Regions from separate parts of the Streptomyces sp. NPDC001315 genome, predicted to be linked through region 3. Evidence: riboswitches for the same ligand, from Rfam matches in the RefSeq annotation. Region 3 holds a riboswitch; each other region holds the start of a gene.

Region 1 (2,254 bases), 610 kb from region 3:
TTGCCGGCGTCGGAGGTGGTGCCGGCGACCAGGAGACCACCGCTCATGACGTACGCCCCTTCACGAGAAGTCGCGCGGCGGCACTGACACCGAGCGCGAGCCAGCCGACGCGACGGGAGAGCCGTACGGCCCGGTCGATGTCCGCGACCCGGACGGCGCGCCCGTCACCGCCGTTGAGTACGGGCCGGTGCTCGACCCGCCCGGCGTAGGAGAGGGTCCCGCCGAGCCGCACGCCGAGGGCCCCCGCGAACGAGGCCTCCACGGGACCGGCGTTGGGACTCGGATGCCTGGCCGCGTCGGCCCGCCAGGCCCGTACGGCCCCCCGCGGATCGTCTCCGGCCACGGCCGCGAGTACGGCGGTGAGGCGGGCCCCCGGCCAGCCGGCGACGTCGTCGAGCCGGGCGGACGCCCACCCGTAGCGCAGGTAGCGGGGCGACCTGTGGCCGACCATGGCGTCGAGGGTGTTCACGGCCCGGAACCCGAGCAGCCCCGGCACGCCCCCGACGGCCCCCCACACCAGCGCGCCGACGACGGCGTCCGAGGTGTTCTCGGCGACCGACTCGACGACCGCCCGGGCGATCCCGTCGGCGTCGAGGGCCTGCGGATCCCGCCCGCACAGATGCGGCAGCCGGGCGCGGGCACCCTCGACGTCCCCGGCTTCCAGGGCCCGCCCGACGGCCCGGGCCTCCCGGGCGAGCGAAGTCCCCCCGACGACGGCCCAGGTGGCGGCGGCGGTGAGGGCGACGGAGGCGGCGGTGGAGGTGCGTACGGCGCGGGTGGCCACGGCGCCGAGCGCCACTGCGCCGCCGGCGCACACCATGGTGTGCAGCGCGCCCCGGCCCCGATGGTCCCGCCACAACACCCGCTCCACGGCCCCGGCCGCCCGCCCGAACGCGGCGACCGGATGCCCACGGCGCGGATCGCCGAGGAACAGGTCGCCCAGGAGGCCGGCCGTGGCGCCGTACGCGAAGACGCGATCGGCACGCATCCGCTCAGCCGATCGCGGCGGGACCGGGCAACGACCTGGTGCTGAGTCTCAATCCGCAGCCGAGCATGGCGATATGTCCTCACTCAGGGTGTCCGCGCCCTGGTTCGACGAGACCGGCGGTGAGAGTTCCTGGCTCCCGGGGCTTACTACCCCGGTGACAGTGGCGGGACCGCGCCGGATTCGCACCGGCTTCCTCTCCTGCCGCCGTAGATGGCTCCGGCAGTCCACCACGGGCCCGGAAGGGCCGTCAACCTGCTGTTGACCTGGGGTGGAGGAGTGTGTGAAGGCCCACACGCGCGGCATGTGCCTGCTGTGTGAAGCCGGTTGGGCAAAGGGGAGGGCGGGAGGAACCCGTGGGTGCCTCCCGCCCTCGTCTCGACGAACGGTGTGCCTGGGAGTCAGGCGACGATCAGGTAGATCCCGTAGCCCACCGCGGCCGCGCAGGCCGCGAAGCACGCGTACGCGCCCGTCACGGCCAGCGTGGCGGACCCACCCTGCGCGGAGGCCCGCTCCTGGCGCGAGAGGCCCATGATGCCGAGGGTGAACAGGGACACGAGGGCCACGGTGACCACGAGGCTGACGCCGAACACGGAACCCAGGGTTGCCCAGTCGATCTTCATGGTGATGCTTCCTTCTTAACCGGGTGCGCGGGGCTCAGACGGCGGCGGCCGGCGGGGACACCGGGTCGGCGGCGGCCGCGGCGGTGGCCTGGGCGGGGATCGTGGCCGGGGCGGGGATCGTGGCCGTGAGGTCCTCGGTCACCGTGCCCGCGGGGGGCGGGGTCACCGCGGCGATCGCCGTGGTCACGACGCCGGCCGGCTCCTGGGTGGCGTTGACGTTGTTGTGGTCGACGACCTCGCGTCGGGAGAGCTTCCAGATCGCGGCGCTGGAGGCGATCAGGAAGACGGCGACGACCGCCGTGCCCCAGTCGCCCAGGTCGGTCACGGACTCGGCGAGGGCACCGACCACGGCGGCCGCCGGCAGGGTCAGGACCCAGGCGACGAGCATGCGGGTCGCGGTGGACCAGCGCACGACGCCGCCCTTGCGGCCGAGGCCCGCGCCCATCACCGAGCCGGAGACCGAGTGGGTGGTGGAGAGGGAGAAGCCGAGGTGGGAGGAGGCCAGGATGACCGTCGCGGCGCTGGTCTGGGCGGCGAAGCCCTGCTGCGGCTGGAGGTCGGTCAGGCCCGTGCCCATGGTGCGGATGATGCGCCAGCCGCCGAGGTACGTGCCGAGCGCGATGGCCAGACCGGCGGAGAGGATGAC
Region 2 (2,254 bases), on a different contig from region 3:
CGAGGGTGAATCATCCGGCCCGGCTGGGCCGGGCCAGGGAACTCCTGCCGGGCGGGGCTCGGACACTTCGGCTCTGCCCTGACCGGATGGTGCCGGCGCGCCGGTACGTAAGCCTCACCCGGGCGCGGTGGACGGCCGGCAACGGGGGGCTGCCGGCCGTCTCAGGGCTCGGCCGAGATCTGTTCAGGGCCGCCCGGGGTGGCTGTTCAGGTGGTGTCGGCGGGCCGTACCGCCCACTTCTCCTCCACCTTCGCCAGCCGCCAGTACGCCACGGCCGCCGCCCATACGACGACGAACAGGCCGACGATGACGTAGCCGACGCTGTCCAGGTTCAGGTCGGCGATCCAGCCGGTGACGTCGTCGCGCAGGTCGAGCTTCTCGTGGAGGACGCCGACCAGTTCGATCGTGCCGATGAAGAAGGCGACGGCGATGGACAGGCCGGTGATGGTGAGGTTGTAGAACACCTTGCGGACGGGGTTCGAGAACGCCCACTGGTAGGCGAAGTTCATGAACGTGCCGTCCAGGGTGTCGAACAGGCTCATGCCCGCGGCGAAGAGGAGCGGCAGGCACAGGATCGCGTACCAGGGCAGGCCCGCCGCCGCGCCCGAGCCGGCCATCACCATCAGCGTGACCTCGGTGGCGGTGTCGAAGCCGAGGCCGAAGAGGAAGCCGAGGGGGTACATCTGGCCGGGGCGGGAGACGGACTTGGTGAGGCGGCCCAGGATGCGGTTCATGAAGCCGCGGGAGTCCAGGTGCTGTTCGAGTTCCTTCTCGTCGTAGGTTCCTGCCCGCATCGCCTTGAAGACCTTCAGGATGCCGAGCAGGGCGACCAGGTTGAGGGCGGCGATGAGATAGAGGAAGGTGCCGGAGATCGTCGTACCCATGAAGCCGAGGACCTGGTGGGTGCGCGAGTCCTCGTTCATCACCCGGCCGGCGAGTTGGGTGCCGCCCGCGATCAGCAGCGCGAGCAGCACCACCACGCTGGAGTGCCCCAGCGCGAACCAGAAGCCCACCGACACCGGCCGCTTGCCGTCGGCCATCAGCTTGCGGGTGGTGTTGTCGATCGCGGCGATGTGGTCGGCGTCGAAGGCGTGCCGCATGCCGAGGGTGTAGGCGGTGATGCCGAGGCCGACGCCGAAGGCCTTGCTGCCGACCTCGTAGTGCTCGGGTACGACGAGGAGAAACAGGATTCCGAAGGCGACGACGTGCAGGGCGGCGATCACCGCCATCAGCCCCGCTGTCTTCAGGGTGTCCTCGCGCCGCCACTTGAAGGACGTCGGGGCAGGGTCGGGCAGGGTCATCCGGTTCACGCTCCAGCACCTCGTGGATCACTTCGTGAGATGCCGTGGCCGGTCTCCTGGCTTGGGGGTACCTCCCGCTCGAGCGAAGTCGAGAGTGGGGGAGGGTCGTACGTTTCCGCCCCTGCCTTCCCGGTCGTACGACCAGTGGCCCGGCTGGTGCCGGACGGGACGGGAACTCCCCGATCACAGTGGCGAGGGCCGCTCCGGCATCACACCGGCTTCCCGAACACCACGGCCCGCCCACCGTAGGGGGGCGGGCGGTCTCCTGCATAGCTGCATACCTGCGCAGGTATTCAAGATCACACAGTGCTGCCTGCGAGGATGGCGTCATGCATCTCGTCCCGGCCGACCGCGCCGACCGCCGCACGATCGACGGCCACCGGGTGTGCGACGCGATCGCCGCCATCGGCGAACCCGGTCACGTCCGCACCTGGGCCGACCGCTTCTCCCTGCTCGCCGACCCCAAGCGCCTCGCCCTGCTGCTGGCCCTGCACCGCACCGGCCCCCTGGCCGTCTCCGACCTGGCGATCGCGACGGGCATGAACGACCCGGCCGTGTCGCAGGCGCTGCGGCTGCTGCGGGCGGCCGGGGTCGTGGAGGGGGAGAAGGAGGGGCGGGTCGTGCGGTACCGGGTGGTGGACGGGGACGTGGGGGCGCTGCTCAAGCACTGTTCCGCGGACGGGGGATGACGCACGGGCGCCCCGGAACCCGGGGGAGGCCGGGCGAGGGTGCCGGTCACGCCCACACGGGGAGTGGTCCCTTCCTGGCGATGTAAAACGTTCGCCTTCCGGGCAATGTGGACAGGCTTCTGGAGTTGCCCGACCACGTCCAAAGGGAGACCGCGTGCCCGATCTGCCCGACCTCTCCTCCCGGAACCCCGACTGGTGGCGCCAGGCCGTCGTCTACCAGGTCTATCCCCGCAGCTTCGCCGACGCCGACGGCGACGGCCTCGG
Region 3 (2,254 bases):
CCGCCCTCCGTCGCCGAGCTGTTCACCGAGGACGGCACCTGGGCGTGGCCGGAGGGTGAGCGGCTGGTCGAGGGGCGGGACGCGCTCCGCGCGTACTTCGGCTCCCGCCCGGCCGACCGGCTCTCCCGACGCCTGATGTCCAACATCCGCGTCACGGTGACCTCGCCGGAGACGGCGACCGCCACGTCGTACTTCGCGACCTACCGCCTCGACGGCTACGCGGGCGGCACGGTGCCCGCCGGCCCGCCCGTCCAGGTCGGCCACTACGAGGACACCTTCGCCTTCTGCCGCACCGACGACCGATGGCTGCTCTCCTCCCGGGTCCTCTTCCTCCCGTTCGGCGGCCCGACACCACGAGCGTCGTAGGGCGAAACGATCCCTAGGACACCAGCGACCGGATCAAGTGCTCGGCCGGTCCCAGGAGTTCGACCTCCCGCCTGCTCATCGTCGGGTTGGCCGCACGGCGCCGCCGGGCCTCCAGGAGGCCGGTCTCCGTGAGGGCGGAGGGGTCGGCGAGCAGGGCGGTCAGCATCGCGCGCGCCGGTTGGGCGACAGGCTCGTCGCCGACGGCGACCTGGGCGAGGATCACCGCGGACATGCCCCAGTCGAGCCCCGGATCACCCTCCTCGGCGTTGGCCCAGTCGATCACCCGGGGGCCGTCGGGGGTGAGGATCACGTTGTCGGGGTGCAGGTCGAGGTGGAGCACGCGGGTGGAGGCGGAGCGGCGGCCCGGAATGGCGTGCAGGGCGCCCAGCAGCCCTGCCAGCACGCTCCCCGCCTCCTGCGGACCGAGCGAACCGGCCGCGTACGCCTGGAGCATCGTCGGCCCCGGCAGCCGCTCCATCACCAGGTCGGTCCGCGAGTCGCCCCCGAGCCGCACCCGAGGCACCGGGTAGCCATAGCCGCGTACGTACTCCATCACCGCCCCCTCGGCGGCCGCGTTCCCCCGGCCGTCCCGGTCGCGGCGCAGCACCCACGCCCCGTCGATCTCGTACACGTCGGCCGTGCGGCCGGAACCCAGCAGTCTCCCCGTCGGTGGCATGGCGCGAACCTACCCGTGCCTTCGCCGCCCCCCAACGCGGCTCCACAGCCGCCCCTCAGCGTGTTTCTACGGGCCGGTAGAGTGGCGGCGTCGTCATCACACCTGTACGGGGGGAAGCCGGTGCAATTCCGGCGCTGACCCGCAACCGTGAGCCACCGCAGCGTGGCGAGCCGGATCGCTCCGTACGGTTCGTGACCGGCTCACGCGCACCGGCCGTCCGCCGGTGTACGGCACCGTCGAGGTCTACGGAGCCGAGCCGCCCGGGGTGTCCCGTGCTGCCCGGCTCCCCGCAGGGAGAGGCATCCGCCGATCATGAACGTCCGCCGCAGTGCCGCGGTTCTGGCCGCCACCGCCGTGATCGGCGCCGCCGGGCCCGCCGTCGCCGCCGACCCGTCCCCGTCGCCCTCGGTGGCGATACCCACCGGGCTGTACGGCCGCACCGATCCCACGTACGACGGTGTCTGGCGGCAGTCCCTCGCCCTGCTCGCGCAGGACTCCGTGGGCGTGCGGCCGGCCTCGTCGGGCATCGCCTGGCTGATCGGGCAGCAGTGCGCGAACGGGGCGTTCGCCGCCTTCCGCGCCGACACCGCCAAGGCCTGCGACGCGGGGCTCATGGTCGACACCAACAGCACGGCCGCCGCCGTCCAGGCGCTCGCCGCGCTCGGCGGCCACGGCGCCGTCACCGAGAAGTCCGTCGCCTGGCTGAAGTCCGTGCAGAACGCGGACGGCGGCTGGGGCTACTCCCCGGGCGGCGCCAGCGACGCGAACTCCACCTCCGTCGTCATCGGCGCGCTCACGGCGACGGGCGAAAAGCCGCAGGACATACGCAAGGGCGGCAAGTCCCCGTACGACGCCCTGCTGAAGTTCGCGCTCCCCTGCGACAGCGACAGCGACCAGAGCGGCGCCTTCGCCTACCAGCCCGACAAGAAGGGCGACCTCACGGCCAACGCGGACGCGACCGCGGCAGCCGTCGTCGCCGCCCTCGGCAAGGGGCTCGCAGGCACCGCCCCGAAGGCGGCCGAAACCGACCTGACCTGCAAGGACGCCTCCGCCGATCCCGGGCAGGCCGCTCGCAACGGTGCCGCGTACCTCGTCGAGGCGCTGGCCAAGGACGGCCACCTCACGTCGGCGCTGCCCGGCGCCGAGGACCAGCCCGACTACGGCAACACCGCCGACGCGGTCGTCGCCCTCGCCACCGCCGGCCAGGTCAAG

The links. Region 3 has a riboswitch for cobalamin ahead of ACFY16_RS06630 (prenyltransferase/squalene oxidase repeat-containing protein). Riboswitches for the same ligand answer to the same signal wherever they lie in the genome.
Region 1: linked by a shared signal. The riboswitch ahead of ACFY16_RS03905 (cobalamin biosynthesis protein) and the one ahead of ACFY16_RS06630 (prenyltransferase/squalene oxidase repeat-containing protein) in region 3 are both predicted to bind cobalamin.
Region 2: linked by a shared signal. The riboswitch ahead of ACFY16_RS11925 (HoxN/HupN/NixA family nickel/cobalt transporter) and the one ahead of ACFY16_RS06630 (prenyltransferase/squalene oxidase repeat-containing protein) in region 3 are both predicted to bind cobalamin.

The regions. Positions count from the first base shown of each region.
Region 1 covers NZ_JBIAWZ010000001.1:891,877-894,130, reverse strand. Annotated here, with positions in the region: gene ACFY16_RS03910 (cobyric acid synthase) at 1-47, opposite strand, end outside; gene ACFY16_RS03905 (cobalamin biosynthesis protein) at 44-988, opposite strand; cobalamin riboswitch at 1,089-1,224, opposite strand; gene ACFY16_RS03900 (hypothetical protein) at 1,387-1,608, opposite strand; gene ACFY16_RS03895 (anion permease) at 1,643-2,254, opposite strand, start outside.
Region 2 covers NZ_JBIAWZ010000003.1:326,801-329,054, forward strand. Annotated here, with positions in the region: gene ACFY16_RS11925 (HoxN/HupN/NixA family nickel/cobalt transporter) at 207-1,301, opposite strand; cobalamin riboswitch at 1,330-1,550, opposite strand; gene ACFY16_RS11930 (ArsR/SmtB family transcription factor) at 1,631-1,990, shown strand; gene ACFY16_RS11935 (glycoside hydrolase family 13 protein) at 2,145-2,254, shown strand, end outside.
Region 3 covers NZ_JBIAWZ010000001.1:1,498,370-1,500,623, forward strand. Annotated here, with positions in the region: gene ACFY16_RS06620 (nuclear transport factor 2 family protein) at 1-366, shown strand, start outside; gene ACFY16_RS06625 (phosphotransferase) at 380-1,042, opposite strand; cobalamin riboswitch at 1,113-1,240, shown strand; gene ACFY16_RS06630 (prenyltransferase/squalene oxidase repeat-containing protein) at 1,355-2,254, shown strand, end outside.